2 regions of the Vibrio sp. TH_r3 genome follow, and region 2 is predicted to be linked to the other one. Evidence: riboswitches for the same ligand, from Rfam matches in the RefSeq annotation. Region 2 holds a riboswitch; the other holds the start of a gene.
The links. A riboswitch is a leader RNA that binds a small molecule or an ion and turns the genes downstream of it on or off. The one in region 2 is predicted to bind lysine.
Positions count from the first base shown of each region.

Region 1 (16,004 bases), on a different contig from region 2:
CATGGCCATTTGTTGTTTTCAAATTGGTTGAATTATTGTGTTTATCAACAAACCCCTTATGACCTCGAGCATTTTTCAGAAGAATACTTCACTAAAGATGATTGAAATTAAGGGATGCTAACTTAGCATCCCTTAATTATTAGTCTTGAGGTTCACTCTTTTTTGCTTTATTGATCATCGATGTGATAGTCGAACCCTGAATAAGTATCGAGAATACGACGACGGAGTAGGTCATTACCAAGATAATTTCACGTACATCAATATTCTTATTAGGCACAACCAAAATTCCAGCAGGAACCGCCATCGCCATTGCAAGCGCTAAACCTCCGCGTAATCCACCCCACGTCAAAATTCTAACTGACCAAGGGTTATAACTTCTAAAACGATTAAATAGCGTGTAAGACAAAGCAACACTCGTGTAACGACAAGCAAGAACTAATGGGATAGATATAACCATTAAAATCCAATCTTCAGAATGAAATTCAAAAGTTACCATTGATAAACCAATTAACAAAAATAACAGGCCATTTAAAAATTCGTCTATCAACTCCCAAAAATGGTCAAGGTGGTGCTCGCTCTCTTTTGAAAAACCTTTTAGTCTGGTCCAGTTGCCGATCATTATTCCCGCTATCACCATGGCTAAAGGACCTGATACATGAATAACGTCGGAAAATACATAACCAGCAGTCGGTATTCCAAGAGTCAATAACAGTTCCATAGAATGGTCATCAGTAGAACTAATTAAGTAATGGAATAGTAAGCCAAGTGCGGCTCCATAAATAATTCCCCCTATTGCTTCATGTAAAAATAATAATGTTACAGATCCTACGGTTGGGGTTTCGTTGCCAAAAGCGATGGTAAAAAGTGTTACAAAAATAACCAAACCGAATCCGTCATTAAAAAGTGACTCTCCCTCTATTTGAGTAGATATTCTTTTAGGAGCGTTGAGTTTTTTTACTATAGCAAGAACAGCAATTGGGTCAGTTGGAGAAATGAGAGCACCAAATAATAGACAGTAAACTAAGGCAAACTCCACACCAACTAGCCAGTTAATGACTGCGAATAACATAAAGCCAATCAAAAATGTAGAGACTAATGTTGCACCTAACGCGAGCAGGGTAATTTCCCATTTTTGGTCTTTCATATTATTAAGGTTTATACCCAAGCCTCCGGCAAAAAGTAAAAAGCCTAATACCCCTTTTAATAGAAAATCTTCAAAATTAATACTATCGATGGTCTCTATCGCTAAATTATTTAGATCAAACCAGCCGTTTTGCCCTGCAATAATCATAAGTAATGATAGAACCAACGCGCCTGCGGTAATTGCTATCGTAGTTTGAAGCTTGCCAAATTTCGAGTTGATAAACGCGATCATCATTGCAGCAGCAGCTAAAAAGCACAGTGTGTTGTAGACACTCATTAAATCGTTCCAATTTTTGTATTCGATAGGTGAATTCTCGTTCTAAAAGACAACTTTATCAACATAGATAATAAAAAATTGTTTTAAAGGCCGATGGTTAACCAAAATCCTATTTTAGTTCTTTTTAGACGTCTAGATTTCTACTCGTTCTGTGATAGGATGTCTGCAAAGTTAAAAATATTGAGGCTTAAACGTGTCTGGAAGTAATTTACGAGAAACAATAGAACAACAACTAAAACAGCGAATATTACTCATTGATGGTGGCATGGGCACCATGATTCAAAACCATAAACTCGAGGAAAAAGATTATCGAGGAGAGCGTTTTGCAGATTGGCATTCAGATTTAAAAGGTAATAATGACCTTTTAGTTTTAACTCAGCCTGAATTGATCGCAGATATTCATCGTGATTATCTAGAAGCGGGTGCAGATATCCTAGAGACCAATACGTTCAATGCGACCAGTATTGCTATGGCCGATTATGATATGCAAAGCTTGAGTGGAGAAATTAATTTCACCGCTGCTAAATTAGCAAAAGCAGCTGCGGACGAATGGAGTGCAAAAACGCCAGAGAAACCTCGCTATGTTGCAGGGGTGTTAGGTCCGACTAACCGTACCTGTTCTATTTCTCCTGATGTTAATGATCCTGGTTTTCGTAATGTTGATTTTGACGAATTGGTTGAAGCGTATTCAGAATCAACCAAAGCACTTATCAAAGGTGGCGTTGATTTAATACTGATTGAAACTATTTTTGATACCCTAAATGCTAAAGCCTGTGCATTTGCTGTAGAAGGTGTATTTGAAGAATTAGGTATATCGCTACCAATAATGATATCTGGAACCATTACTGATGCATCAGGGAGAACATTATCAGGTCAAACGACTGAAGCGTTTTACAATTCTCTACGCCATGTAAAGCCAATTTCATTTGGTTTAAACTGTGCGTTAGGCCCAGATGAACTAAGGCAATATGTTGTCGAAATGTCACGTATTTCAGAGTCATTTGTTTCTGTTCATCCTAATGCAGGTTTACCCAATGCTTTTGGTGAATATGATCTCTCTCCTGAAGATATGGCTGAGCATATTTCAGAATGGGCACAAAGCGGTTACGTTAATTTAGTTGGTGGCTGTTGTGGTACAACACCAGAACATATTCGCCAAATGTCACTAGCTGTACAAGATGTTCCACCGCGTGTATTACCAGATATTCCTATAGCCTGTCGTCTTTCTGGTTTAGAGCCAGTAACTATTGATAAAGATTCACTATTTATTAACGTGGGTGAGCGAACCAATGTAACTGGTTCGGCACGATTTAAACGCTTGATCAGAGAAGAATTGTACGATGAAGCCTTAGAAGTAGCTCGGCAGCAAGTTGAAAACGGCGCTCAAATTATCGATATTAATATGGATGAAGGAATGCTGGATTCCGAAGCGTGTATGGTGCGTTTTTTAAATCTATGTGCAACTGAACCTGAAATTTCAAAAGTACCAATTATGGTCGATTCTTCTAAATGGGAAGTGATAGAGGCAGGCTTGAAATGCATCCAGGGTAAAGGCATTGTAAACTCTATCTCGTTAAAAGAAGGTAAGGAAAAGTTTGTTCAGCAAGCAAAACTAGTTCGTCGTTATGGAGCCGCTGTCATTGTTATGGCTTTCGATGAAGTCGGACAAGCAGATACACGAGAGCGTAAACTCGAAATATGTACAGAAGCTTATCGAATTCTAGTTGATGAAGTTGGTTTCCCGCCTGAAGATATTATCTTTGATCCTAATATTTTTGCTGTTGCCACCGGTATCGATGAGCACAATAATTATGCCGTTGACTTTATCAATGCCGTTGCTGATATTAAACGTGACCTTCCTCATGCGATGATATCGGGTGGGGTTTCTAATGTATCGTTTTCATTCCGAGGCAATAACTATGTGCGTGAAGCTATACATGCCGTCTTTCTTTATCACTGTTTTAAGAATGGCATGGACATGGGTATTGTTAACGCTGGTCAGCTGGAAATATATGATAATGTCCCAGAGAAACTGCGCGAAGCAGTTGAAGACGTGGTACTAAATAGAACCGATAAAGGTACTGAAAATCTGTTAGAAATAGCAGATGAATATAGAGAAAACGCGGTCGGTAAAGAAGATGATGCTTCTGCATTAGAGTGGCGTAGTTGGCCGGTAGAAAAAAGACTAGAGCACGCGTTAGTGAAAGGTATCACCGAATTTATTGTAGACGATACTGAAGAAGCGAGAATGAATACTGAGAAACCTCTGCACGTTATTGAAGGTCCGTTGATGGACGGGATGAATGTAGTAGGTGACTTGTTTGGTGAAGGTAAGATGTTCTTACCTCAAGTCGTTAAGTCTGCACGTGTTATGAAGCAAGCCGTTGCTCACCTTGAACCCTATATCAATGCGTCAAAACAAGTGGGCAGCACTAACGGAAAAATCTTACTTGCTACAGTAAAGGGTGATGTTCACGATATAGGTAAAAATATTGTAGGGGTGGTTCTACAGTGTAATAACTACGAGATCATTGATTTAGGTGTAATGGTTTCTTGCGAGCAAATACTTAAAGTCGCTAAAGAAGAAAAGGTCGATATTATTGGCCTATCAGGATTGATCACACCTTCACTTGATGAAATGGTACATGTCGCTAAGGAAATGGAACGGCAAGGATTTGACCTTCCTCTTCTGATTGGTGGTGCAACTACATCGAAAGCTCATACAGCGGTTAAGATAGAGCAAAATTATAGTTGCCCAGTGGTTTACGTTAATAATGCTTCTCGTGCAGTGGGTGTGTGTTCTTCGTTATTATCTGATGAGCTTCGACCTGCATTTGTTGAAAAACTTCAACAAGACTACGTAACCGTTCGTGAGCAACATGCCCGTAAAAAACCAAGAACGAAGCCAGTTTCTTTACAAAGAGCAAGAGATAACAAGGTTAATATTGATTGGCAAGCTTACACTCCACCCGTACCAGCTAAATTAGGTGTTCATGTTTTTGAAGATTTTGATGTGGCAACTTTAAGAGATTATATTGATTGGACGCCTTTCTTTATGACTTGGACGCTGATGGGTAAATATCCTAAAATTTTCGAACATGAAGAGGTAGGCGAAGAAGCGAAACGGTTATTCAATGATGCCAATGCTTGGTTGGATAAAATTGAACGTGAAGGTTTGCTTAAAGCCAGCGGTATTTGTGCGCTATTGCCTGCAGCCAGTATTGGAGATGATATTGAAGTTTATACTGATGAATCTCGGACTAAAGTAGCAAAAGTCCTTCATAATTTACGCCAACAGACAGAAAAACCGAAAGGCTTTAATTATTGTTTAAGCGATTACATTGCACCTAAATCCAGTGGTAAAAAAGATTGGATTGGTGGTTTTGCTGTTACCGGTGGTATAGGTGAAAGAGAGCTTGCCGATAAGTACAAAGCCGCAGGCGATGATTACAACGCTATCATGGTTCAAGCGGTCGCCGACCGTTTAGCTGAAGCGTTTGCTGAATATTTACATCAAAAAGTGCGTACAGAAATTTGGGGGTATGCGCCAGATGAAAATTTATCAAATGAAGATCTTATCCGAGAAAAATACCAAGGAATCAGACCTGCACCTGGTTATCCTGCTTGTCCTGAGCATACTGAAAAAGGCTCACTGTGGGAGCTTCTTGATGTAGAGGAAAAAATTGGTATGTCGTTGACTTCAAGTTACGCTATGTGGCCGGGTGCGTCAGTTTCAGGTTGGTATTTTTCTCACCCTGATTCTAGATTTTTTGCTATTGCTCAGATACAACAGGACCAAGTAGAAGATTACGCAGAGAGAAAAGGCTGGGATGTGTTAGAAGCAGAAAAATGGTTAGGTCCAAATATAGACTAAGTTCTTATTTAAACCAGTGCAATGAGAACGAAAAGGCTTAGTGTTAGAACTAAGCCTTTTTTTAAGATTATCTCACTAGAAATAAAGTTGTACTTGACCTCATTTCATAATACACCTCGGTATGAGGCTATTATTTTAAAAACTTACCGCTAACATTCAAAAAGTTCTTGGTGTAATTTTTGAATGACTTTTCTAGAGTCATTTGAATGAACTAAAAAACATAAATTGTGTGGGCTTGCACCATAGCAAATCATGCGCAAGTTAAACTCTTCTAACGTACCAAATACTTTTTTTGCATAGCCTTTACATTGGCTCATATTATTGCCAATGAGAGCAACCAAGCATAAGTTTTGCTCAACCTCTACCACACAAAGTTGTTCCAATTCTTTTCTTACTTCTGCCGGTAGTTCAGGCGCACCACCAGAGGTATTGGTTTGATCAAGTGTTAGTGAAACACTCACTTCTGATGTAGTAATGAGATCGACAGAAATTTTGTATTTGGCTAAAATTTTAAAGACCTCAGCCAAAAAACCATAAGCATGAAACATATTTGGGCTACGCAGCGTAACCATTGTTTGATTACTGCGCAATGCTAAAGCTCTAAATAGAGGGGAACTCTCTACCTCTTGCCGAATCCAAGTTCCGCCTTTTTCTGGAGCTTTTGATGAGCCAACAAATACAGGGATGCCATGACGAAGAGCGGGCACTAAAGTGGAAGGGTGTAGAATTTTGGCACCAAAGTTTGCCATTTCAGAGGCTTCACTAAAACTAATTTCAGCGATAGGTGAGGCTTTTTCAGCAATTCTAGGATCGGTTGTATAAATTCCAGGAACATCGGTCCAAATTTCGAGGCCTTTAGCCGCTACTGCCTCTGCGATAAGTGCAGCGCTATAGTCACTTCCACCTCGACCAAATGTTGTGGTATTTCCTTCTTTATCTGCACCGATAAAGCCTTGAGTGACGACAACATGATTTTGACACAAAGGGACGAGTTTTTCTTTAGCGAGCTCTGAAATAGTGCCTAGTTCTGGTTCTGCTTTACCAAAAAAACTATCGGTTCTCATTATTTCGCGAATGTTAAATCGAACAGCATTTACTCCTCGTTCAACTAATATTTGAGTGAGTATGTGGGTCGACATACGCTCACCATACGCGACCATGTGATCGGTAAGCTTATCGCTGCTTTGAAACGAGGCCGCTTCTGCTGCTGACGCGACACTTTTTAATAATGAGGCGACGGCTTGTTTGGTTTTATCTGGGTCAGCAAGTTGATCTGTAATGGCATAATGAATTACTTCAAGTTGTTTGATAATAGTTTGGCGACGTTGATCGTCTTGAACACCATTAGCAAGCTCTACTAATAAATTGGTTACACCAGAACAAGCACTACTAACGAGGAGTTTGGTTTTTGGATTATTCTCGATAATTTCGGCACAACGACTCATGGCTTCGAAGTTGGCAACACTTGTTCCACCAAATTTTGCTACATTGAATGCGCTCACGGCATTTCTCCCTGTATATGGTCAAATTAACAGTTTGTTTTTGTTATATTGAAGAGAGATTTCTAGAGCAGAGGAAAAGCATTAATTATCTATGCGGACCTCAGAAGCTCTTCACCAAAAGAAATTTGGTGACAATTGGTAGGATTCAGCCTACTCAACCGACGAATATTCACACTCAATGAATCTTCATCTCGGCATTGCTCCCCCTGATTGCTTTGTACTGGAGTTGAGGCTCCACAAAGCAGCTGCCTGGGCAATGCTCCTCTTCTGTTATAAAGTAAAATATTGTTCTAAATGGCAATATCGTTTTACATCGCTATAAAATGATATCTCTAAGTTCTAGCACCAGAAACTAGAGGTTTTTATTGAACGATTTTGTTATGAAAAAGTCAATTGTTAAAATAGATAATTATACCGAACGCACGACCTTTTTATGTTTTAAGCTAAAAAGAGCACGTAACTTTTATTTGTCGATGTTTATCGTATCTTGTTCCGTTTTCGTTGGTTTTATGATCGGTTCAATATCTAACATTGAAAAATCATTATTTGGGAAAAGAAAACTTGCTTCCGAACGGATTTGCTCAGCCTTACTTATTTCTCCCAAGCCTAAATAAGCAAGAATTAAATGTCGATAGTACTTTTCTTTTGGGGCATTTTTAATCGCGATAACAGACCAGTTAATATACTGGGTAATTAAATCTTCGTCTTTATTGACTAGACCTTGTTTAAGTAAATTACTGCGTAATTGCCAATTAAATTCAATTGTCTCAGAGAAGGGAACCATCACTTGTGAGAGTATAGCGGTATCTTTTGGATATGACTTGTCGAATCGATACAAAGTAAAATTAGCTTGTAATGCTAATCCCATACAAGTCGTGGTCACTAAAGGTACAATCAACGCAACATTTTTAAGAGCAATACTGCTGATAGTTGAAAATGAAACGATTCGATATTTGGATGTTCTTTGATCCACCCAATAAAGCAGAATAATCAATATAAGCCAGTGAATTGCTGATAAGTAAAAAGGCATTCCTATCTGGCTATGAATAATGATTGGAATGAATAAACTGAATATAGCTAATCGAGTTCCTTTCCGGGCCGAATAGATTTTAAATAACACCATAGCGGAAGAAAAAATAAGACCGAGTATAGGAATAATTCCACCCTCAATTCCCCAGTAGAGAATTTCATTTTGTGGATGTTGTAGAGGGCCGTATCCTGCTGGGTAATTAGGATTTAATTGATGTTGTCTCGCTGTATATAATGCATATGCCGTTTCAATTTGACCATAGCCATAACCTGTAAAGGGTTTTTCAACAAGCATATCAATAGTTTGTGGGAATAACATCGTTTTGGATATTTCTGGTGTGTCCGAATTGGATATTGAACCTCCAATTGTGGAAAATAAAATTAATCCTAATCCAGCACCAGCAACAGATAACGCTACCCAACCAGCTAATCTTTGCGGAGTAGAAAATCGATATAAATAAACAACTACAAAGAGAAAACCAATAGCGGCTCCAATCCATTCCAATCCTTGGCTAAGTAAAAACAGCTGTGGCACTGTGAAAATAGGTAAGACATATAGAAACAGAGTGCGACTGATTCTTTGACCATACTTTCTTTGTTGTCTTGCTAACAGATAACCAGACAGAATGACACCCGTTGATAGGAAACTCACCATAACACTGGATTGTTGGAAAACACCAAATGGAAGTTGAGTGAAATCGTTGTAACCAATAATGTCTTTTGGCAATAAACTAAATAACTGCAAATAACTCAATATAGTTTGCATTGCTGTTGCAATAACAATAAACCAAAGTAACCGTTGCTTGTGCTGATTACTTAAAAGGAACTGCTGAAGTATTAAGAAAAAAAACCATCCAGACCAAACAGCTATTAATCGAGGGAGGAAACTGGTCCAGTCATTATGTAAAGGATAAAAAATCGGTATTGTGAGAAAAATACAAGTAATAAAAAGAACGATGGAAAGTTTTGAATAACGTACTTGTCGAGTTTTTGCCATATGGAACAAACCAATAGCAATAACATAACTCAGTGACAACCAAGTACTAATATTAAAAGGAAGAGCTAAGCCTGCGCCACCTAAATTAGGAATATATAAGTGCATGGCTATGAGGAAGACAAAGCCAACTGAATACATGAATTTTCGGTTTAGTGGTGCTTTAGCTTTGCGTGGCGCTAATTTTGTACCACTAAGATGAATGATTGCCATTATTACATCCCTAAGTATAAAAACGAGCAAAGCTCGTTTTTATACTTTACCTTTTTTTCTTATTACAACCTAGAGAGGATTAACTTTAGCTATGTGTTTGTTGAAACAATTAAAAATTTTGCAACCCTGCTTCGAATTTAGTAAGACAAATGAGATTGCAAAATTAAGATAAGTTACCGCTATTACTATTTTTTTTTGCTTTGAGCATTGGTTTCAAGAATCTAGCAGTATGCGATCCTTTTACCTTAGCCACCTCTTCTGGTGTTCCTTCAGCTATAATTTCACCTCCACCTTGTCCACCTTCTGGCCCAAGATCAACGACCCAATCAGCCGTTTTTACTACATCTAAATTATGCTCAATAACAACTACAGTGTTGCCATGATCTCTCAACCTATGTAATACCGTCAGTAGTTGTTGTATATCGTGAAAATGTAAGCCTGTAGTAGGTTCGTCTAATATATAAAGAGTTTGACCGGTATCGCGTTTAGAGAGCTCTTTGGCAAGTTTCACTCTTTGAGCTTCTCCTCCAGACAGTGTTGTAGCCGCTTGGCCCAAACGGATATAAGACAAACCTACATCGATCAACGTTTGTAATTTTCTAGCAATAACAGGAACTGGTGCAAAATACTCTCTAGCATCCTCCACCGTCATCTGTAGAACCTCATCAATAGATTTTCCTTTGTAGCGAACTTCTAACGTTTCACGGTTATAACGCTTTCCTTTACAGATATCACACGGAACATAAACATCTGGAAGAAAATGCATTTCTACTTTTATAACACCATCCCCCTGACATGCTTCACAACGTCCTCCGCGAACATTAAAGCTAAATCGGCCTGGTTTATAACCTCTTGAACGGGCTTCTTGTGTACCTGCAAACAATTCTCGAATTGGTGTGAAAATCCCTGTGTAGGTGGCTGGGTTTGAACGAGGAGTTCGTCCTATAGGGCTCTGATTGATATCGATTACTTTATCGAAGTGTTGTAAACCATTAATTTTTTTGTAAGCAGCAGGCTCTACGGTTGTCGCACCATTTAGATAGGTTTGTGCGATTTTATAAAAGGTATCGTTAATTAAGGTAGATTTACCCGATCCAGACACACCTGTGATACAAGTAAATAAACCGACAGGCAATGAAAGGGTTACCTCTTTAAGATTGTTACCCGAAGCCCCAATAAGCTCGACTGTTTTTTTCGGATCTTTAGGCGTTCTCTTTTGAGGAATACTTATCTCTTTTACACCACTAAGGTACTGACCAGTAAGTGATTCTGGTGTATCAATAATTTGTTGCATAGTGCCTTCTGCTACTACATGACCACCATGGATGCCAGCCCCTGGGCCTATATCAATAACATGGTCTGCAGATCGCATTGCATCTTCATCATGCTCTACAACTAGTACGGTGTTGCCCAAATCTCGTAAATGAGTCAAGGTTTTCAATAAGCGTTCATTGTCTCGCTGGTGGAGTCCAATAGAAGGCTCATCGAGTACATACATTACTCCAACTAAGCCGGCACCAATTTGGCTAGCTAATCTAATTCGCTGTGCTTCTCCACCTGAAAGTGTTTCTGCACTTCTCGAAAGATTGAGATAATTAAGACCGACATTAACGAGAAAGTTTAGACGATCTCCTATCTCTTTCATGACCTTTTCAGCTATTTGTGCTTTTTGTCCGGTTAATGAGAGGTTTGAGAAAAAAGCCATTGCATCGCTAATACTCATTTCTACAATATCGGGCAAAGGTGTGTTTTCTATAAATACATTTCTAGCTTCGGTTCTTAGCCGTGTGCCATTGCAGCTGGTACATGATTTAGTTGAAATATACTTGGCTAAATCTTCCCGTACCGAGTTCGATTCAGTCTCACGATATCGCCTTTCTAATGTATTTAAGATCCCTTCAAATGGATGCCGTTTTACGCGTATATCGCCTCGGTCATTGATATATTTGAATTCAATTTCAGTTTTCCCAGATCCTTTTAAGATGGTATCTTGGATTTTTTTTGGTAAAGAATTAAAAGGCGAAAATAAGTCAAATTGGTAATGTTCAGCTAATGAATTCAACATTTGAAAATAGTAATAATTTTTCTGATCCCATCCTTTTATTGCACCTTCTGCGACACTGAGCGTATCGTCTAAAATGACTCGACTAGGATCAAAATATTGTTGTATTCCCAAACCGTCGCAAGTTGGACATGCACCTGCTGGGTTATTAAAAGAAAATAGCCTTGGCTCTAATTCTTGCATACTATAACCACAGTGTGGACAAGCAAAATTAGCTGAAAAAATAATATCTTGTTTATCTTGTTTATCCATCCAGCAAATGATGGCAATGCCACCCGATAGTTCCAAGGATGTTTCAAAAGACTCTGCTAATCTTTGCTGAAGATCATCTCTTACCTTAAAGCGGTCAACGACTACTTCGATAGTATGTTTTTTATGTAATTCCAAAGATGGTGGATCGGAAAGATCGCAAGTCTCGCCATCAATACGGGCGCGAATAAAGCCTTGTGCCGCTAAATTTTCCAAGGTTTTAGTGTGTTCGCCTTTACGCTCTTTTACTACCGGTGCAAGTAACATAAGTTTAGAGCCTTCTGGGAGTTCTAGAACTTTATCTACCATTTGGCTAACGGTTTGAGCTGTAAGTGGAACCTGATGAAGAGGGCAGCGAGGTTCGCCAACCCGAGCGTAAAGAAGACGCAAATAGTCATAAACTTCGGTAATGGTTCCGACCGTTGAACGGGGATTATGAGAAGTAGACTTTTGTTCGATAGATATCGCGGGTGATAGCCCTTCAATATGATCAACATCCGGTTTTTCCATCAAAGAGAGAAACTGCCGAGCATAAGCTGAAAGCGATTCTACGTACCGTCGTTGGCCTTCCGCATAAAGAGTATCAAATGCTAAAGAGGATTTTCCTGAACCAGATAAACCCGTGATAACGGTAAGTTTATCTCTAGGAATAATTAAATTGATGTTCTTAAGGTTATGGGTTCTCGCCCCGCGGACTTCTATCTTATCCATTATTCTGCTCGTTTTACTTGCAATTTTTCAAGTATCGCACAGTCAAAATTATCTGCAATGATTACTGTATAAAAAAACAGTTAAAGTAAATAAAGAAAATGCTGCCTAGTTGGCAGCATTTTCTTTATGGTTAGGTTACTTAGTTACTTAGTTACTTAGTTACTTAGTTACTTAGTTACTTAGTTACTTAGTTACTTAGTTACTTAGTTACTTAGTTTTTTCAGTTGTGTGTTTATCCAATTCTACTTTTTGTTCGTTTTTCTGATATTGATTTTCGTAACAATAATTGGTTGCTTCAATATAACCATCAACGCTTCCACAATCGAAACGGCGACCTTTAAATTTATAAGCTAGCACACATCCTGATTTAGCTTGTTGTAAAAGTGCATCAGTGATTTGTATTTCACCACCTTTCCCTGGATTAGTATTTTCAATGATATCAAAAATGTCTGGAGTTAAAATATAACGACCGATAATCGCTAAGTTACTTGGCTCGGTACCTGGCTCAGGTTTTTCAACCATGTCATCAACACGAAATATATCATCTTTTATCATTTCGCCAGAGATGACCCCGTACTTATGAATGTCTTCTTTTGGCACTTCTTGTACTGCAACGATTGAACAGCGGAACTGTTTATACAGGGCAACCATTTGTGACAATACCCCTTGACCTTCTTCATTAACACAAAGGTCATCAGCAAGAACGACTGCGAATGGTGCATCACCGATTAATTGTTTACCGGTTAGTATTGCATGACCAAGGCCTTTCATTTCTCGTTGTCTGATATAAGTAAAATTAGCTGATTCCATGATTCTACGAATATCACCAAGCAACTCTTCTTTATTGGTCCCATTAATTTGCTGTTCAAGCTCATAGTTTTTATCAAAGTGGTCGATTAGGGTATTTTTTCCGCGACCAGTGACAATACACATGCCATCTAACCCTGCTTCAATTGCTTCATCAACACCATATTCAATCAGAGGTTTATTGACTACTGGCATCATCTCTTTGGGCATAGATTTTGTTGCAGGTAAAAAGCGTGTACCGTAGCCAGCTGCCGGGAAAAGACATTTTTTTATCATAGATAATCCTTTACAGAATGATTTTCGTTATTATTGGTCATAGAATACCATAGCAATATGACAATTGCGTATTATTGGCTGGTACAGTCTCAATAGTTGGAAAAAATTCAGATTGAGCTTGACGACTTAAGGAAGGTATCGATGAGCCCAAGCTATCGCTTGAGTTCTATTAGAAACACTTAGCTTTTTGAAAATTTTATACAGATGAGATTTAACAGTATGTTCGCTGATAAAAAGTTCATCTGCTAGTTTGTTGTTAGATAGGCCCGAGCGTAGATACTCCAAAACAACAATTTCTCTTGGAGTGAGCTCAGTGCTGTATGGTTGATTAAAACGAACAATCAAAGATTGATAGTATTCAATTAATTGAGACGAAATATTTTTTGGCAACTGATTTTTCCCTGAAAATATAGCCTCTATTCCAGATAGAAATTGTTTATTAGATATGTCCGAGAAAAAGTATCCTTTAAGGCGACCCAATGGTATTAGTGTTGAAGTGCGTATGTTGATCGGGGCATCATAAACAATAATAAAGCACTGTTGGTTCAATCCTGTAAGCCTTTCAATTTGTTTATATAACATGACAGCGTTATTGAATTCGATAAAATACAAACAGCTTTCTTTATCTAAGGACAACTGTTCTATATCGTCACTAGTGACGACCTGATAGTTAATAGTTCGGCGTTTCTTTAAATATCTTAGAAGGCATTCAGAGTAAGTACTGGTATTTTTGACACAAATCACGTTGATGTTATTTTTCATCATGCTTTCTTTATCAAATGGAATTGTTTTTCACCTTATCTTAGCTACTCATTCTGTGTCATGGTGTATTTTTTTGAGGTGTTGATTTATGCGTATCACATTGATTTATTAAGAAAGAATTACGAGGTGTCTTTCATTGAAATGTGGAGTAACCCGAAAGAGTTAAAGCTAATTATGTTGGTTCGTTTTTCTTTATTCCATACTCTAGATTAGTTTTGAGAGTAAGAAAGGTTGAGACTATCAACGTTCATGGTATTCTTGTCGCCTTATATTTTGATGAACACTTAGACGGAGCAGATCATGGCGAGCCGTGGAATAAACAAAGTAATTTTGGTTGGCAACTTGGGTGGCGATCCAGAAGTTCGTTATATGCCTAGTGGCAGTGCTGTGGCGAATATTACTATTGCTACATCAGAAAGCTGGAGAGATAAAGCAACAGGTGAGCAAAGAGAGAAAACCGAGTGGCATAGAGTTGCTCTATTTGGCAAGTTGGCAGAAGTTGCTGGTGAATACCTACGTAAAGGTTCACAAGTGTATATTGAAGGCCAGCTTCAAACGCGTAAATGGCAAGATCAGAGTGGCCAAGATCGCTATACGACTGAAGTTGTGGTTCAAGGTTTTAATGGTGTCATGCAAATGTTAGGGGGTCGTCAAGGAGGCACTCAAGCTATGGGTGGTGGACAACCAGCTCAACAGCAGAGCAATTGGGGGCAACCTCAGCAACCTGTGCAACAAGCTCAAACACCGCCGCAACAAGCTCCAGCTCAAAGAGCGCCACAACAAGCACCTCAACAGTCGCAACCTCAATACAACGAACCACCAATGGATTTTGATGACGATATACCGTTCTAGATCTTATATAAATTAAAAGTGTTGAAAGTACATTAGAAGCCGCTATTAGCGGCTTTCTTTTGTTTGTTAACAAAAAAATGTGTATTTTCAATCAATATTTATATTATTTATGTGCAAATTACTTGATGCTCTAATTAGCAATAACTGGATAAAAAGAAGTTAACGAGCATGTTAAATTAACGGAAAAAGGGCAATTTAACTTTAATAAGTTAGGTGTGGATTTTAATTGATTTAGCAAGGGCAAAAAGGCTTTTGTGTAAATGTTGTCTGGATTGGAGTGAAAGAAAGAGTCATTTAGCAGGGCATTTAAGTCGGACTAAAACATCTCACTATATCGACCGAATGCAGATAAAGTGAACTTTCTATATTTTCTATATGCGCTTTTTTTGCCTATTATCAAAAAGAAAACAGATCATTTATTTTCTATCTATTTATAGCCTAACGTTGCATTATTTACTTTAGGCACAGTTATTGGTTGAGTTTAAGGGTATTATTTATCAAGGATTGAACAATAGATTCAACTCTATCCAATAGCGGCTAGTTATCAAGGAACGGCCTAATATAAGGGACTAAAATTAAATAGTTAAAAGGATTTTACTATTCATGCGTTATACCCCGACTCTTAAGTTAAGTACCAGGCTTACTGCTTTTGTCACTATCATCGTCATTGGGGCGATGTTTATTTTGTTTGTGGGTGGCACTCTTACTTTTAAAAACATTGGGCAAGAATACTTTAACCAACAGGTTGAAGGGATTGTCTCGGTAATTGATCAATCATTAGAAACAGATAACAATCTCAATAGTATTGAACGATGGCTACCACTGCTATCTCAAGCAAATAATATTGTTGAGTTAACATTATTTTCTGCCGATGATGTTATCTATAGCTATGCCGACGCTACCATTGAAATAGATGGCCTGAATTTGTATGAAAAATCCTATCCATTACTAAGTAACCCTGAATTTTCGATTACTATTAAAGCCTTATCACCGTATTTAGAACAAAGTCACTCTTTTAGTGCGTTATCCTCGGTGTCATTAGCCATTGCTCTAGTTTTGTTCTTTTTATTTCAAGGAGTTAGTTGGTTGAAAATACAACTAAAAGGATCAGAACTTTTAGAGGAGCGTGGAAGAATGATTCTTGCTGGAAGAATGTCGCAATATGCTAAAGGCGATGATCAGGAGTGGCCATATACAACCAGTGAGGCTCTGGATGTTTTAATTGCTGAGCTACGAGAAGCACGGTTGGAACG
Region 1 covers NZ_JAWMPW010000026.1:29,907-45,910, reverse strand. The annotation lists gene metA (homoserine O-acetyltransferase MetA) at 1-105, shown strand, start outside; gene R3X26_RS16280 (sodium:proton antiporter) at 140-1,420, opposite strand; gene metH (methionine synthase) at 1,614-5,294, shown strand; gene lysC (lysine-sensitive aspartokinase 3) at 5,444-6,796, opposite strand; lysine riboswitch at 6,893-7,071, opposite strand; gene R3X26_RS16265 (PglL family O-oligosaccharyltransferase) at 7,260-9,032, opposite strand; gene uvrA (excinuclease ABC subunit UvrA) at 9,196-12,054, opposite strand; gene galU (UTP--glucose-1-phosphate uridylyltransferase GalU) at 12,262-13,137, opposite strand; gene R3X26_RS16250 (response regulator transcription factor) at 13,264-13,902, opposite strand; gene R3X26_RS16245 (single-stranded DNA-binding protein) at 14,200-14,751, shown strand; gene csrD (RNase E specificity factor CsrD) at 15,355-16,004, shown strand, end outside.
Region 1: it holds a riboswitch for lysine, as region 2 does, so the genes downstream of both, lysC (lysine-sensitive aspartokinase 3) here and R3X26_RS05710 (Na+/H+ antiporter NhaC family protein) in region 2, are expected to answer to the same signal.

Region 2 (16,004 bases):
TCAATCATTTCACCAAGCTTTGGCTTACTTAGGTGAACAGAAACTTAGAAAGTTTGTTTCTCTTGTTGCGGTTGCTTCCAGCGATAGAGACAAACCTGAATCTCTCTATTCACTGTCAATACAACGTGCAAGATTTTGTGAGTTGATATCACAAACTGCTTGTGGTCCAAACCAACGTAGCCAAGCTTTCTTAACGGGGATGTTTTCGTTATTAGACTCTTTACTAGACCAACCACTTGAATTGATTGTGCACTCAATTCCAATTGATCAGGCGATTAAATCGGCGCTGCTAGAACGTAAAGGCGTGTTAGGCGACATTCTTACTATGGTAACGGCTTATGAATCAGCCGATTGGGAAACAGCCCACACATTGCAGACTAAATTGAACCTAGATGAAGATCAGTTGGTCGGATACTACCAACAGTCAATAGAGTGGACTGAAGAACTATTTGGCGTGTCTGATATTTAGACTGCTCAGTACCTAAAGATAGCATGACCAACCCAAAAATATTTATGGCGACTAAAAAGGATGTTTGTATGACCTTATGCCCTTGTGGAAGCAATAATAACTATAATAGTTGCTGTAAAAAAGTGCATGATAATCATGCGATGGCAGTTAGGCCAGAGCAATTAATGCGAGCTCGGTATTCCGCTCACATCGTAAAGAATATTGATTTTATCGTCGATACATATCACCCCAGTTGCAATGCGCACAACGATCGACAAGGTATTACCGATTCTGTTCAACTCAATTGGCAGCGCTTAGAGATAATTGCAGCGCCTGAACCTGATGGAAGCACTGGTATTGTCGAATTTAAAGCCTACTATATTGAAGCACTCTCCGAACAATATATGCATGAGCGTTCCCGCTTTATTAAAGAAAAGGGACATTGGTATTATCTAGATGGCCACTTTCCAGTACAAAAAATAGGTCGTAATGATCCTTGTTTATGCGGTAGCGGCAAAAAATACAAAAAGTGTTGCGCTTAGCGTTAGCGGCCTTGGTTATCTACTACTTCTTGGTTATTTAGTACTTATTGGTAGATGTAAAAGTTATTGGTTGATATAAAAACTATTGGTTGATATAAAAATCCCCGCCTTATGCGGGGATTTTAGCTTCAAAAAACAAACAACTTACTTATGTCTTTCTTTTAGCTTATTAATCACATCATTCATTGATAAACCTTGGTCTTGCAATAAAACAAACAAGTGATAGATCAAATCGGCTGATTCACAGACTAATTCCGCCTTATCGCCCGACGTTGCCGCAAGCGCAACTTCAACCCCTTCTTCGCCCACTTTCTGCGAAATACGTTTGGTACCACGGGCGTACAAACTGGCTGTATAAGAGGAATCTGGATCGGCATTTTTTCGTTCGGCCAGCAGAGTTTCAAGTTGGTGAAGCCACACCAATTGAGATACTTCTTGCTTATCGCCATCGAAACAGGTTGTGGTTCCAGTGTGACATGTTGGCCCAATCGGATTAACCAGCACCAACAAGGTGTCATTATCGCAATCTAAAGAGATATTTTTTAGTTGCAAGACATTACCAGACGTTTCACCTTTGGTCCAAAGACGCGCTTTAGTACGAGAGAAAAACGTTACCTTCTCAGTTTGCAAGGTTTTGTTAAGCGCCTCGGCGTTCATATAGCCCATCATGAGCACTTGGCTAGATTGAAAGTCTTGTACAATGGCAGGTATTAAACCATCTACTTTATCCCAATCAATTCTATCAACTAAGCTCACGTTATTATTTTCTACTGCAGTGCTCATAAACGTGTTTCCACTCCTTGTTGTTTTAAGTATTGTTTAAGTTCGCCAATATTAATGACTTGTTTGTGGAAAACCGATGCCGCAAGCGCACCGTCTACATTGGTCTTTTTATACGCTTCAGCAAAGTGCTCCATAGCGCCTGCTCCTCCAGAAGCAATTAAAGGAACATGACACACTTCGCGCACCATATTTAACTGCTCAAGATCATAACCATTACGCACGCCATCTTGGTTCATCATATTGAGCACTATTTCACCCGCGCCACGTTTTTGCACTTCTTGTACCCAATCACGTGTTTCCCATTGAGTGGCTTTAGTACGTTGTTCATCACCGGTAAACTGATAAACCTGATACTTACCAGTTTCTGCATCAAAATAAGAGTCAATACCCACCACGATACACTGTACGCCGAATTTATCGGCCAGATCAGTAATCAATTGAGGGTTCGCTAACGCTGGTGAGTTGATTGAGACTTTATCTGCCCCAAACTCCAAAATACGCGACGCATCCTGTGCCGATTTAATACCACCAGCAACGCAAAACGGGATATCAATAACTTCCGCGACTCTCGCTACCCAACTTTTATCCACCACTCGGCCATCAGAAGAGGCCGTAATATCATAAAACACCAATTCGTCTGCGCCTTCTTCAGCATAACGCTGGGCAAGAGGAACGATATCACCAATGATTTCGTGATTACGAAATTGAACACCTTTAACTACTTGACCATCACGGACATCAAGACAAGGAATTATTCGCTTTGCCAACATTGGAAAGCCTCCTCTGCGGTAAATTTACCATCTAACAACGCGCGGCCAACAATCACACCGGCAACACCACAACCTTTAAGAGCTTCAATATCCGCTAGGCTACCAATTCCACCAGATGACTGAAATTGTACTTGTGGATACAGCTTACAAAGGTCAACATAAAGCTCTACATTGGAACCGGTCAATGTTCCATCTCTTGAAATATCAGTACACAAAACGTGTTGTAAGCCAACCGTCAGATAATCCTCAATTAACGCTTCAATTGTGACACCAGAGTCTTCTTGCCAACCCGAAATGGCTACTTTTCGTTCGCCTTTGTCATTAATATTAATATCCAGCGCCAGTACAATTTTTTCTGCACCATACTTTTCCATCCAACCTTTTACCAATTCAGGTTGCTTAACCGCGGTAGAACCGACTACAACACGTTCTGCACCGGCATTTAGCAATCCTATAACGTCTTGTTCGGTTCTTACTCCACCACCAATTTGTACTTTAGCTGGGGTACTCGCTAACAAGCTAGCAATAAGATCGAGTTGACGTGCCTTAATATCTTTAGCACCGGTAAGATCCACTAAATGCAGCCAATCTGCGCCAGCTTTATGGTAAAGGTCGAATTGCTCTGCTGGATTAACTTTATATTCTGTAACTTGGCCATAATCGCCTTGAAATAAGCGAACCACTTGGCCTTCAATTAAATCGAGTGCTGGAATAATCACTACTGAATCCTTTTATTCTTTTGCGGTCAACTGAAACACAAGTCATCTCAGTTGAGCCATAATTTGTGCCTAAACGAGCTCTAAAAAGTTCTTAATTAAACGAGAACCTGCTTTACTGGAACGTTCTGGGTGGAACTGAACACCGTAGTAGTTGCCGTTTTGTACAGCAGCAGTAAAAGGGTTACCGTAATCGCACGATGCTATTGTATTGGCATCGACAGGCATCGCATAGCTGTGCACAAAGTAAAAGTATTCGTCTTTTTCAATACCAGCAAATAATGGGTTACCTTCGTTTGCAGTAACCGTATTCCAACCCATATGTGGCAACGGTAAATCACCTGTTTCCATTAAACGGACTTCACCTTCGCACAGACCTAAACATGATACGGCTTCATTACCATTTGAACCTTTTTCATAAGAAAGTTTACCGAGTAATTGCATACCTAAACAGATACCAAGTAGCGGCTTGTGTACTTTTTTAACTAATTCAATCAAATCACGTTCGGCAAGGTTCTTCATTGCTTCACTTGCCGTACCTACGCCGGGTAAAAACAGCTTATCTGCCGCCAATACCACCTCAGGGTCTTTAGAAATGCTAACTTTGTAGCCTAAACGCTCAATGGCAAATTTAACCGATGAAACATTGGCACAACCAGTATCAATAATGACAACTTTCTGATTTTGAGTCATCGTTGCTTCCCTCTCTAATTCTGAGCACCGTATTGCAGAACTTACCATCACAAAACACCTTTACTACTTGGCATTTCATTACCTTCAACTTTAATCGCTTGACGAAGTGTACGTCCAAATGCTTTGAACAAACTTTCGATAATATGGTGATCATTATGACCTGCCGACGACAAGTGCAACGTACACGCAAGAGTGTCAGTTAATGAGCGGAAAAAGTGTTCCACCATTTCAGTAGAAAGATCACCAACCACTTCACGACCAAACTTTGCTTCAAATTTAAGGAAAGGACGTCCAGAGAGATCTAATGCGCATTGTGCTAAGCATTCGTCCATTGGCAGGCTAAAGCCAAATCGACCAATACCGCGTTTATCACCAAGCGCTTCTTTCAGTGCTTGGCCTAAGGCCAAGGCCGTATCTTCAACTGAGTGATGGTCATCAATGTGCAAATCACCATCCACATTAACTTGCAGCTGAAACGCGCCATGAGTCGCGATTTGATCGAGCATATGGTCGAAAAAACCGAGGCCAGTTGAAATTTTATTTCCGCCTTGAACATCTAAATTAACAGCAACAGATATATCGGTTTCTTTAGTCGTTCTCACCACTTTTGCGGTGCGTTCTTTTACAGTTAAATCACGTAAGATTTGCGGCCAACCCATTTTTTCCGGATGATATTGAATACCACGAATGGCCATGTTTTCCGCTAGTTGTAGATCCGTCTCACGGTCACCAATGACCACGGACGTTTGAAAGTCCACTTTGCCATCTTTGAGATAGTCCTTAACCATACCTAATTTAGGTTTACGGCAAGTACAATTATCTGCTTCAAAATGTGGGCAAAGTAACACATCATCAAACTTAACACCTTGAGATTCAAAGATTTCCATCATCATATTATGTGGAGCATCGAACTCTTCTTGCGGATAACTTTCTGTACCTAAACCATCTTGATTCGTCACCATAACCAATCGGTATCCAGCATCTTGTAGCGCAAGCAGGCTAGGAATAACATACGGTTCTAGTTTTAATTTATCTAGGCGGTCAACTTGAAAGTCGATAGGTGGTTCGACGATTAATGTACCATCGCGGTCAATAAATAGAATTTTTTGTTGGTTGCTCACTTAACTTTCCTTATACCGTGCGTGCTGTCGACTATGCTTAATCTGTAACTGGTTCTATATTAAATTAACTAGTGTTGTAACTGTTTTGTAGTGTTGTAACAATCTTCTAGCCTTGCAATTGCTTTTTTATAAAATTGGCGGTTGTTTGGCACTCTTGCTTACTGCCAACACTAATACGAATGCAATCCTTAATAGGCGAATTACGCAAAATAATGCCATTATCCCATGCGCTTTTAAATATATCATCGCCATTAGGAAATTGAATTAAAAGGTAGTTGCCCCAGCCTTCAAAAACCTTTACCTCATCAATACTTGAGAGCTGTTCGGCCAAATAGGCTCTGTTTTTATTGAGTTCCTCGACTTGAGCTCGTGCTCTTTGTAAGCCTGCTGAAGATAGTGCCTGACAAGCGATATCAGCGACTGGGATCGGAACAGGGTATGGTGCAATAACTTTTAGTAAAACATCGATAATGGATTTATTAGCTAAGGTGAACCCACATCTTAATCCTGCTAAAGCAAACGCTTTTGATAAGGTACGCAAAATAGCCAGGTTTTCGTACTCCGCCAGCAAACCTTTCGTCGATGCTTCTGGACAAAAATCGATGTACGCTTCATCCATAACAACAATCGCCTTGTTTTTAGTCATTTCCAACAAAGCAATAATATCTTGGCGATCAATTAGGTTGCCGGTCGGGTTATTCGGACTACAGACAAAAACCAATTTAACGCCATCGAGATTGGCTTTTATCGACTCAAGATCTAACTGCCAGTCCGATTTAGAAGGGACTATTTTTCGTTCAACACCTATCGTTTCAGCACTAATAGCGTACATCCCGTAAGTAGGAGGACAATACAGTATCGCGTCTTCACCTGGCTCACAGAATGCCCGAATCAATAACTCAATCCCTTCATCCGCACCGCGGGAAGTAAGTACTTGTTGAGCGGAAACGCCAGCATAAGACGCATAAGCTTCAATCAATTCAGTCGGCTGACAACTACTGTAACGGTTGAGTTTATCAAACGTGGTTTTATATTGATTATCAAATGGTGATTCATTGGCATTTAACCACACATCACCGCTTCCCCCTATTCTTCTTGCTGATAGGTAAGGAGTAAGCTGCTGGACTTGTTTTCGAGCGAGTTTTTCCATTAACTACTCTCCTTTCGCTAAGGCATCTGTACGAGCAAGCTCTTCTATACGAACAGTAACAGCGCGTTTATGCGCATCTAACCCTTCAGCTTCCGCCATTGTCACCACCGTTGGAGCCAGTCCTTTTAAACCATCCGCAGTGAGCTCTTGTACTGTCATACGCTTAGAAAAATCGGCTAACCCTAGACTTGAATAGGTTCTCGTGTATCCATATGTTGGTAACACGTGATTGGTTCCAGAAGCATAATCTCCAGCCGACTCCGGAGACCAATCACCAAGGAAAATTGATCCAGCATTATCTAACAATGGTAATAATTCTCGTGGATTGCGAGTTTGCACAATTAGGTGTTCTGGGCCGTAAGCATTAGAAATAGACACACATTGTGGAATAGAATCAGCAATCACGATAATACTAGAAGCTAATGCTTGTTGCGCAATGTCAGCACGAGACAACCGCTTTAACTGAGCCTGAACTGCGTCTGCGACTTTATCTGCAATGATCGCAGAAGGTGTCAGTAAGATAACTTGTGAATCTGGACCGTGTTCAGCCTGACTAAGTAAATCGGCAGCAACAAACTCTGGATTAGCACTTTCGTCGGCAATAACCAATACTTCAGAAGGCCCCGCTGGCATATCAATTGCGGCACCACGAAAATCGTTGCTGACTTGGCGTTTAGCTTCCGTCACATAGGCATTACCAGGGCCAAATATTTTTTCAACTTTTGAGACCGTTTCTGTTCCGTAAGCCATTGCGGCAATCGCTTGGCCACCACCCACATTATATACTTCATCGATGTTGCACAGCTTAGCAACGTAAAGGATCTCATCGGCGATTGGTGGCGGAGAACAAAGTACCACTTTACGACACCCTGCTATCTGTGACGGAACACCTAACATAAGCACAGTAGAAGGCAATGGTGCACTTCCACCGGGAATATATAACCCAACTTTATTTATTGGCCGAGTTATTTGTTCACAAACCACACCTGTTTGAGTTTCTACTTTAAGCGGTTGCGGCTTCTGTGCTTTATGAAACACAGAAATATTATTATACGCTTGTTGTAGTGCCTCTTTCATTTTTTGTGAAAGACGATCACTAGCTGCCTCTATTTCTTGGTTTGAAACGCGAATAGATTCTGGTGTCACACCGTCAAATTTTTGCGTCAGTTGCAACAAGGCTGTATCACCTTCGGCACGAACTTGAGCTATAACCTGTTCAACTGCAGATGTAATATTCGCACCTTCAGTTATCGCAGGTCGCTGCAATACCGAGTCTTGCTGAGATTCACTTAAAGATTGCCAGACAACAGTTTTCATCGCTTACTCCATCATTTTTTCGATAGGAAGAACAAGAATAGAACTCGCACCTAACGCTTTTAGTTGCTCCATTGTTTCCCAAAAAAGATTCTCAGTACTGACTAAATGAACCGCCACGCGATTTTTCTCGGCAGCCAAAGGAAGAACGGTTGGATCTTCTGCGCCAGGTAACAGCGCTTTTATCGCTTCTAGTTGCTCTGTTGGTGCGTGCAACATAATGTATTTAGATTCTTTAGCTTGAATCACACCTTGCATGCGCGTTAAAAGCTTATTGATTAGATTTTGTTTATCAAGCTCAAAGTCACCTGCGCGTTGAATCAAAGTTGCTTTCGAACGGAAAATTACTTCGGCTTCTTTCAGCCCATTCGCTTCCAATGTTGCGCCGGTTGAAACTAAATCTGCAATGGCATCAGCCAGTCCTGCTCGAGGGGCAACTTCTACAGAACCTTGCAAGTTACAAGTACTAAACTCAATACCTTGTTGATCCATAAATGCTTTCAAAAGGTGAGGATAAGTCGTTGCAATACGCTTACCATTTAAGTCTTGTGGGCCGTTGTACTCATCGTCTTTGTTTACTGCAATAGACAAACGGCAACCACCAAAGTCCAAACGGCGCAAAGCAACAAATTCACTCGGTTCATTCAATGCAACACGATCTAGGCGAACTTCTTCCAACTCATTCTCGCCAATGAACCCCAAATCAACGACCCCGTCCATTACTAAGCCAGGGATATCGTCATCACGTACCAATAAAAGATCAATTGGCATATTTTCAGCATGAACAACAAGGCGTTCGCCGATTAAATTAAATTTAACACCACATTTTTTTAGTAGATTTTGGCACTCTTTACTCAAGCGGCCTTTCTTTTGGATGGCAATTCTTAATCGCTGTGTTTGCATTTCTCTATTCCCTGTCTAAATTCGTTATTTCAAATTTTCTAAATTATATTTTATATCATCGTTAAGCTTGCTGCTTAATGTATCTAAACCAAAAAAAACCCTCGGAATTTAAATTCCCGAGGGTTCGAATCTTTGTCTGATTTGACCTCCGGGAGTAATAATCTCCCGGGTATGCGCACATCGCCCGAAAGACTACTCAGGGTGATGATGGTGATGAATGTTCATTATAAATTTGCGCATAATTGTGTCGCTCCTTTAGCTTATGAACACACTAACTAAGCTCAGTAAAATATTCAACCAAAAATTCGTTTTTTTTAGCTATTTTTTCACTGTAACTTTGTCGAACGAGATATTATCGACAAAATGAAACAAACTAAGATAAATGCAACAAAAGTGACAGTAAAGGAAGTAATAACCGAATTAGTAAATCCTAACATAATGAAACCAATACAAGAGACTAAAGCAACACTTATAGCGTATGGCAATTGCGTAGCAACATGATCAATATGATTACAGCGCGCACCAGTAGAGGACAAAATAGTTGTATCTGAAATAGGTGAACAGTGGTCACCAAATACCGACCCAGCTAAAACGGCACTTAACATGGGTAGCATCAAGGTTAAATCTGTTACCGCGGCCATATCCCCAGCAATGGGTAACATAATTCCAAATGTTCCCCAAGACGTTCCTGTCGAGAAAGCCATTACGCCAGATAATAAAAATAGAATGACAGGTAACCAATGAGCGCTAATATTACCCTGAATCAATGAAGATAAATAAACACCTGTTTTCAGGTCGCCTATAACCGAACCAATAGACCAAGCAAAAACTAATATTAAAATTGCACTAAACATTGATTTAGCACCAATCCAAACGGTTTTGCCAATATCTAATATAGAAAGTTTCTGTTTTATTACGGTAATTAAAGCAACAATTAGACCAGTTAGTCCTCCATAGACTAACGAAGTCCCTACATCAGTATTTTCAAAAGCACCCAATACCGTAAATTTTTCTCCGACAATTGCTAGTGCTTGACCACCGGTTAATAACATCGAACCGATGGTTGCTAATATTAGAAATACAATAGGTAGCACTAAATCTGAAACTTTTCCGTATTCACTTTCAGCAATATTTAAATCGTCAGATGCTTCATATTCAGCATTATTTTCTTGTCCCTCAGGAGCCGAACTATTTTTAGATGAATTCAACTCATGTTGTTTCATACTACCAATATCTAATTGGAACCATGCAACAGCAAAAACCATTAACAGTGCGAAGACCGCATAAAAATTCATCGGAACTAAACGTAAATAGGCACCCAGTGCGGAATATTCAGTTAAACCATGGGTAACTAAAATACCACTGATGATTGTCATTATATACGCTCCCCAACTAGAGGCTGGCATTAACACACACATAGGGGCAGCAGTAGAATCTAAAATATAAGCAAGCTTGGCTCGTGAAATATTGTAACGGTCAGTAACAGGACGTGAAATTGCACCAACAGCTAGGCTATTAAAGTAATCATCTACGAAAATGAATACGCCTAAAAATGCCGCTAGTAATTTAGCACCTCGTTTGCTTTTAATCTTGGTTTGAGCCCATAAAGCAAAAGCTCGAGTTCCTCCTGATAACGTGAGTATTGCGGTCATCATTCCAAGTAACAACAAGAAAGCGACGATACTCATATTCCAAGTATTAAGCTCACCATCGTCTATAGCGACACCTTTCACTGTTGTAGCAATATAGTGAAGTGAATTAGGTAGCGAATAACCAGCTAATAGGACAGCCCCGACTATAATGCCCACGCCTAAAGAAATAAGTACACGGCGCGTCAAAATAGCAAGCCCGAGAGCTAATAAAGGAGGCAGTAAAGATAAAGGAGAAAAAGAAAAATCGACTAAGTTCATGATCTGCAAAAACCAAATTGGCTAGAGATCTACTGCAAAATTAACAACGACATATGTTAATAGTAAGTAAAAGAGAAAAATAATTCCTCCAATCTACAGTAGCGCTCCATAGTTAAAATAAAAGGACTATGGCAGTGTTATATTTTTTAAATACAACCCCAGTACGTGGCTCGATAAACATACGTACTTCGGCAACAACTCCTTTCTAAACTATTCAATGGCATCACCCCAATAGAATGTACTGATAGTTATTGCGCCTCTACCTCGGTACTCAGTTAATAACTATGAATAAAAAATTCATAAACTGCCATACCGAATAAGTTTGGCAGGATTGTACGGATTCATAAGCCATTTGCAAGATCAAAGTTCTAATAAACAGCCACAAAGCAATAGAAATGCGCATAAGATTGCACAATACATTGAATGAAACAACAATGTATTTCTTATAAACTATACATTAGAATAATTATTATCGAAAACCATTTAGTAGGATTATAAATTAATACAATTCTATAGTTTTATATCTAAAGAATACAAATGGAATTAACATTTATATTTAATAAAATATCAGATTAAATATAATATTTTAATTAAAATAATTTGTATAATTAAAATTGACTGTTATCATTACAACGTTTAATAATAATCAGATGGTAATACACATGTCAGAACTTACAAAAACATTGCTAAATATTCGCAGTTTGCGCGCTTTTGCTCGTGAATTAACGTTTGAGCAACTTGAAGAAGCCTTAGAGAAATTAACAATCGTGGTTGAAGAGCGTCGTGCAGCTGCAGAAGAAGAGAAAGCAGCATTAGCAGAAAGAGAAGCTAAATTAGCTGAATACGCACAGATGATAGCAAAAGATGGAATTGATGTTGAAGATTTAATTTCAGCACTGTCTGGCGAAACTAAGAGCAAACCACGTAAAAAACGTGAACCACGCCCTGCAAAATATAAATATATTGATGCTGCAACAGGCGAAGAAAAAACTTGGACGGGTCAAGGTAGAACACCTTCATCAATCCAAACCCAGCTAGATGCAGGCAAATCGCTTGACGACTTCTTAATTTAAAATAGAAGACTCTGATATTAAGAAACTTGAAGCATATAAATTTAGTTTGTTAATTTTATAATGTTAACCCTTCAAGTTAAATAATATGAGTCTGCCAGCTGAATATAATTAGAGCTCCGTATGGAGCTCTAATCATTCCTATAAATAAATACACATATACGTTTATCGTTCCCAATACGCTTCTTCTAAGCTATCTTCTTTTTCTGGTAAGCCTCTAGATAATCTTGGAGAATGCTGCACTAATACTTCATAACTAGCTCTATTAGCATATTTACATACTTGAGAAAACGAAGAATAAGTTAAGTAAGGATATTGATGTTTGCTCGAATTAGGCACGTTATCTTTATGATACCGATTAGCAGCCATATCATGCAATAAAGCGGACAGCGCAGCATCACCAGCGCCATTGGTATTCTTTATTTTTTCAGGACCGCCCATATAAGGAGCTATATGTGAATAGACTTTGATCGGCGACTCGCATGAAGCTTTAATACTGGGGCGACTGAATTCGTATTGGTTAAATTCTGCAATCGAACCCGGCAATAATGGCAATGAAGTTGTCCGCTTAGCAGAATCTTCGGTATAGCCAGCCATATAAAGTCCAACAGGACCAGCAGTACATAATACTAAATCCACCCATTCTAATGCTTTATCTGCCGCTAGCAGTGGATCTGACAGTTCAGTTAAAGCTTCCGCTTCGTCTTCGTTCATCGCTACAACTGAAACATTATCCTGTAAAAAATCGCGCCAAAACTGCGCATCATCTTGAATAACAAACTTGGTCCCGAGTGTTAATACCACAGGGACATCATATTTTTTAGCATACGCGATGGCTTGCATTGTTGCTTCAGGCATTGGATCGCCTTTTTTGCATCGTACTAAATAGGCGGTCAAAACTAGAGCGGAAGCATTCTCAAAAATATGTTCTGGAATACTAGTCGGTTGAAGTTGATTCATTTGACCTTCACTAATAGCAAATGTCCTTTCACCATCATCTGATATCAAAGCAAAACAGCGGCCAATTGCCCCGCGAACACCTTGTAAATAATTTAAATCCATTCGGCTTGATGTATTACATAAATATTGATAACCGTAGCTGCCAATTTTAATATCTTGGCTCATTACACCAAGCAATATAGATTTATCATCGGCTAACACTGAATAATTATGTAACGTATTGCCTATCGTTCCCCCAGCATATTCGTTGGTAATTAGGTTCTGTTGTTTAAGTAACTGATAAAGAGACTCTGCTGCTTCATCATCAATAACCAACGAATGTCCTTTACTCAAGTGAAACTGCTCAAGATAGCTATCTGGCACTCTAGCCTCAATATCCACTAACGTTTGGTCAATACCAATAATATGTGTTCTATCCATCTGTTTACTCGCTTTCGCTTGAGTAACCAATGGATCACGTGCATGAACGGGAAAATAATGTTTCGATTTACGTTGGCCGGGGAATTTCATAGAAAGGTTTGGCTATAATAAAGTAAGGGATATTTATTTTAGCTTGAGATTTTTATAACAGCAATATTGTAGTAGCACGCAAACGTTACCGTCACAAAATAATTTCACGAAAGTAAACCGCTATCCTTTGTAACGACTCAATAAATCGACAAGTTCAAGCGGTGATTCTTACCTTCATCGCTAATTAATAGCTTAGTGAGCGAGTAACGTAGCAATGGTATGTAACGGAGCAGTGGTATGTAACGTAACTACCCTACTCTTGATCTATCATCCATCTGCGAAATTCTTTACGTTCCGCTTTTGAAGCTTTAGTGTACCACGCTTGTAACTGCTGTAAGTTAGTATTAACTGCTGGCGCGGAAGCTGTATTAGCAGCACTGACTACCGCGCTGTCGACTGTAGTATTACTCGCCACTGAAGCAGCAGCAACCGTTCCTGTCACAGCGGCAGCCCCTACACTAGCTGAACTTGTTGATACAACTTGTGCTTTAGAAGCAAGCTCTGCTTGTTCACCAAAAAAGATTCTATTCTGTTGATTATATTCTTTAACTTGTGCCAGTTCATCCTGAAAAGGCATAAAGCCTTGTTTGGCTGGTAGTTGATCGTAACGATATTCAACTTCTTCACCTTCAACCAAAAGCTTAATATCGGGAGTTCCTTTAAAATGCAACACGGCTTGTTCGTAATCTCTTAGTCGGGGTGCGACTAAAGTTAAATCTTTATCAGTTGCTTCGAATGAAATAATAAAAGGAGCAGAATCGAACACTCTTTTTTTTGAGCCTTGGCCTACTCGGCTAGAAACTTTCGCGACCACCTGAACAAAACCATTATTCACTGCTACAGGTTTGGTCGTAGATTCTGTCTCCACTTCATTTACAACCAATAACCTTATATCCCTGTCTGGAATTAATTCGGCGCTAAACACCGTTGCAGAAAAGAAAAAGCTGACTAATCCACCAATGACGTATTTCATACTACTCCTTAAAAATAAATACAATACTATCAAACATTAAATCAAAAAAGCCACCCATGATGGGTGGCTTTTTTTAAGATTTTAATTTAACAATAATTATTAAGGTTAAATTAGAATTCTACTTTAGCACCAACAGCGTAGCCTAGCTCAGAATCATCTACGTCATTTCCGCCGATTTCAGCGTAAAGAGTTGTAGAAGAAGCAACTGCATAACCAGCGTTTAGGAAGTACTCAGTAGTATCATCGTCAGAACCGTCAGCATCGATTAAGTTAACGCCTGCAGCGAACAACCACTTGTCCATTGTGTAATCAGCAGCAAGAGCAACTACGTTACCTGCGTCTTCAACATCGTAGTAACCTAGTTCTAGGTTAATAGCATCAATACCGTAACGAGCTTCAAGAGCAAAAGTATCTTGTTCTGCAGAGTTAGAAGTACCATAGTAACCCATTAGATCGAAGTCACCTGCCATGAAACCAATTTTGATGTCTGCAAGGTCTGCAACTGCATCAGCACGTTGGTTGTCACGGTAAGCAGCAGAAACATACATTTGGTCGTTTGAGTAATCCCAACGAACTGCTTCGTCTGCACAAGCATCAACTTGGTCTACAGCCGCTGTAACACCAAATTGGTAATCTGAACCTACACCTAGATCATCAGCGATGCTACAAACGTCACCGATTTTTACAGAACCGTAAGAAGCAGTGTAGAATGCAAAGTAAACGTCACCCATGTTAGAGCTTCCGCCCTCAGTAGTGTTGTCTTCGTCGCCTTGGAATTCCCAGTATGCGCCTACAGATAGCTCATCGTTAACAACTTTACGGATGTCGATTTTCAAATCAGCATCTTGAATTTGTTGCTCAACACTTGAATCTTCAGCTGTACCTTTTAGATAAACAACTTCTAGGTCACCACCAAGAGAAACACTTGTACCATCGTTGTTATAAAGCTCGATACCTGCGTTAGCTGCTGAAGAAGCAACTAGTACTGATAGTGCTAATAGAGTCTTTTTCATAATAATCCACTGCCTTTTCTTAAGAATGTAGGAAATCCTTTCCGGTTCCCTTTTTTTATTTTATTGATGATGACGTTTGACTATGTTGCCAACTCGCCACCACCCCTAATAATTCGAGGTCTAGATTGCAAAAGAATTCGTTCGATGTCAAACAAGCAAATAAATAAAAATAAAAATAAATAAATAACTATAAAACAACAAGTTAGCTTATTACCTATAAGTCTAAGTTATAATTACCACCCGAATACTACAACAAAACCCATCATCAACAACAAACCAATTTCAGACATATAAACCTAAAACCCTTAAATAAAAACAAAATAAAAGAATTAAACTCTAAATATACAATTTTAAAAAAATTTTAAACTATTTTAGTGTTTCATGTATTACAATTGAAAAGGTTCAATTTTTTTTGTGACATAGATCGTGTTTTTACTAAAAAAGAAGTAAATATGTGACTTAAATCGACTCAGTAACTAAATAAATTCTCAATAAAAATAAATTCTTATCTTGTTATAAAAAATAATAATAGTGTAATAGAAACATGCTTAGTGACCTTTCTCACATATTCTCTTACCCGTAGAGTAGACCTTATTGCTATGCTAAACTGCGCCATCTTTTTTAGTTGGTCTCGTTATGCTTAACCCTAAAGTTGAAAAATCTGTCCGCAATAGCTATCAAAACTTACAGCATCAGCTGGATAATTTTGTCCCTAGGCGAGCGCAAAACTATTTAGTCGCTGAAATAGCGAACACCTTGTCAGGCAAATATCATAAAAGTAATCGTATTATTGTTGCAGAAGCAGGAACGGGTATAGGCAAATCGCTCGCATATTTGATGGGTTCAATACCTTGTGCGGTATTAAATAATCGAAAAGTCGTTATCTCGACAGCAACTGTTGCTTTGCAAGAACAACTTTTAAATAAAGATCTTCCACTATTTAGACGCATAACCGATTTAAATTTTTCATTTATTCTGGCAAAAGGTCGTCAACGGTATTGTTGCGCAGAAAAACTCGCTGCGGCCAGCGGTGCTGATGATAGTCAACTGGCTATGTTTGATACTAAACCCAAAAAAGCGGATATTGAGCTTTTGGAAAGAATGTACTCGGCGCTATCTCAGGGAAAA
Region 2 covers NZ_JAWMPW010000004.1:45,570-61,573, forward strand. The annotation lists gene R3X26_RS05660 (EAL and HDOD domain-containing protein) at 1-469, shown strand, start outside; gene R3X26_RS05665 (YchJ family protein) at 538-990, shown strand; gene hisIE (bifunctional phosphoribosyl-AMP cyclohydrolase/phosphoribosyl-ATP diphosphatase HisIE) at 1,135-1,773, opposite strand; gene hisF (imidazole glycerol phosphate synthase subunit HisF) at 1,770-2,543, opposite strand; gene hisA (1-(5-phosphoribosyl)-5-[(5-phosphoribosylamino)methylideneamino]imidazole-4-carboxamide isomerase) at 2,525-3,262, opposite strand; gene hisH (imidazole glycerol phosphate synthase subunit HisH) at 3,332-3,952, opposite strand; gene hisB (bifunctional histidinol-phosphatase/imidazoleglycerol-phosphate dehydratase HisB) at 4,000-5,073, opposite strand; gene hisC (histidinol-phosphate transaminase) at 5,180-6,223, opposite strand; gene hisD (histidinol dehydrogenase) at 6,227-7,540, opposite strand; gene hisG (ATP phosphoribosyltransferase) at 7,544-8,440, opposite strand; His leader region at 8,530-8,657, opposite strand; gene R3X26_RS05710 (Na+/H+ antiporter NhaC family protein) at 8,767-10,350, opposite strand; lysine riboswitch at 10,442-10,620, opposite strand; gene R3X26_RS05715 (H-NS family nucleoid-associated regulatory protein) at 11,013-11,423, shown strand; gene R3X26_RS05720 (inosine/guanosine kinase) at 11,586-12,890, opposite strand; gene R3X26_RS05725 (DUF2057 family protein) at 13,144-13,863, opposite strand; gene R3X26_RS05730 (porin) at 13,974-14,876, opposite strand; gene dinG (ATP-dependent DNA helicase DinG) at 15,513-16,004, shown strand, end outside.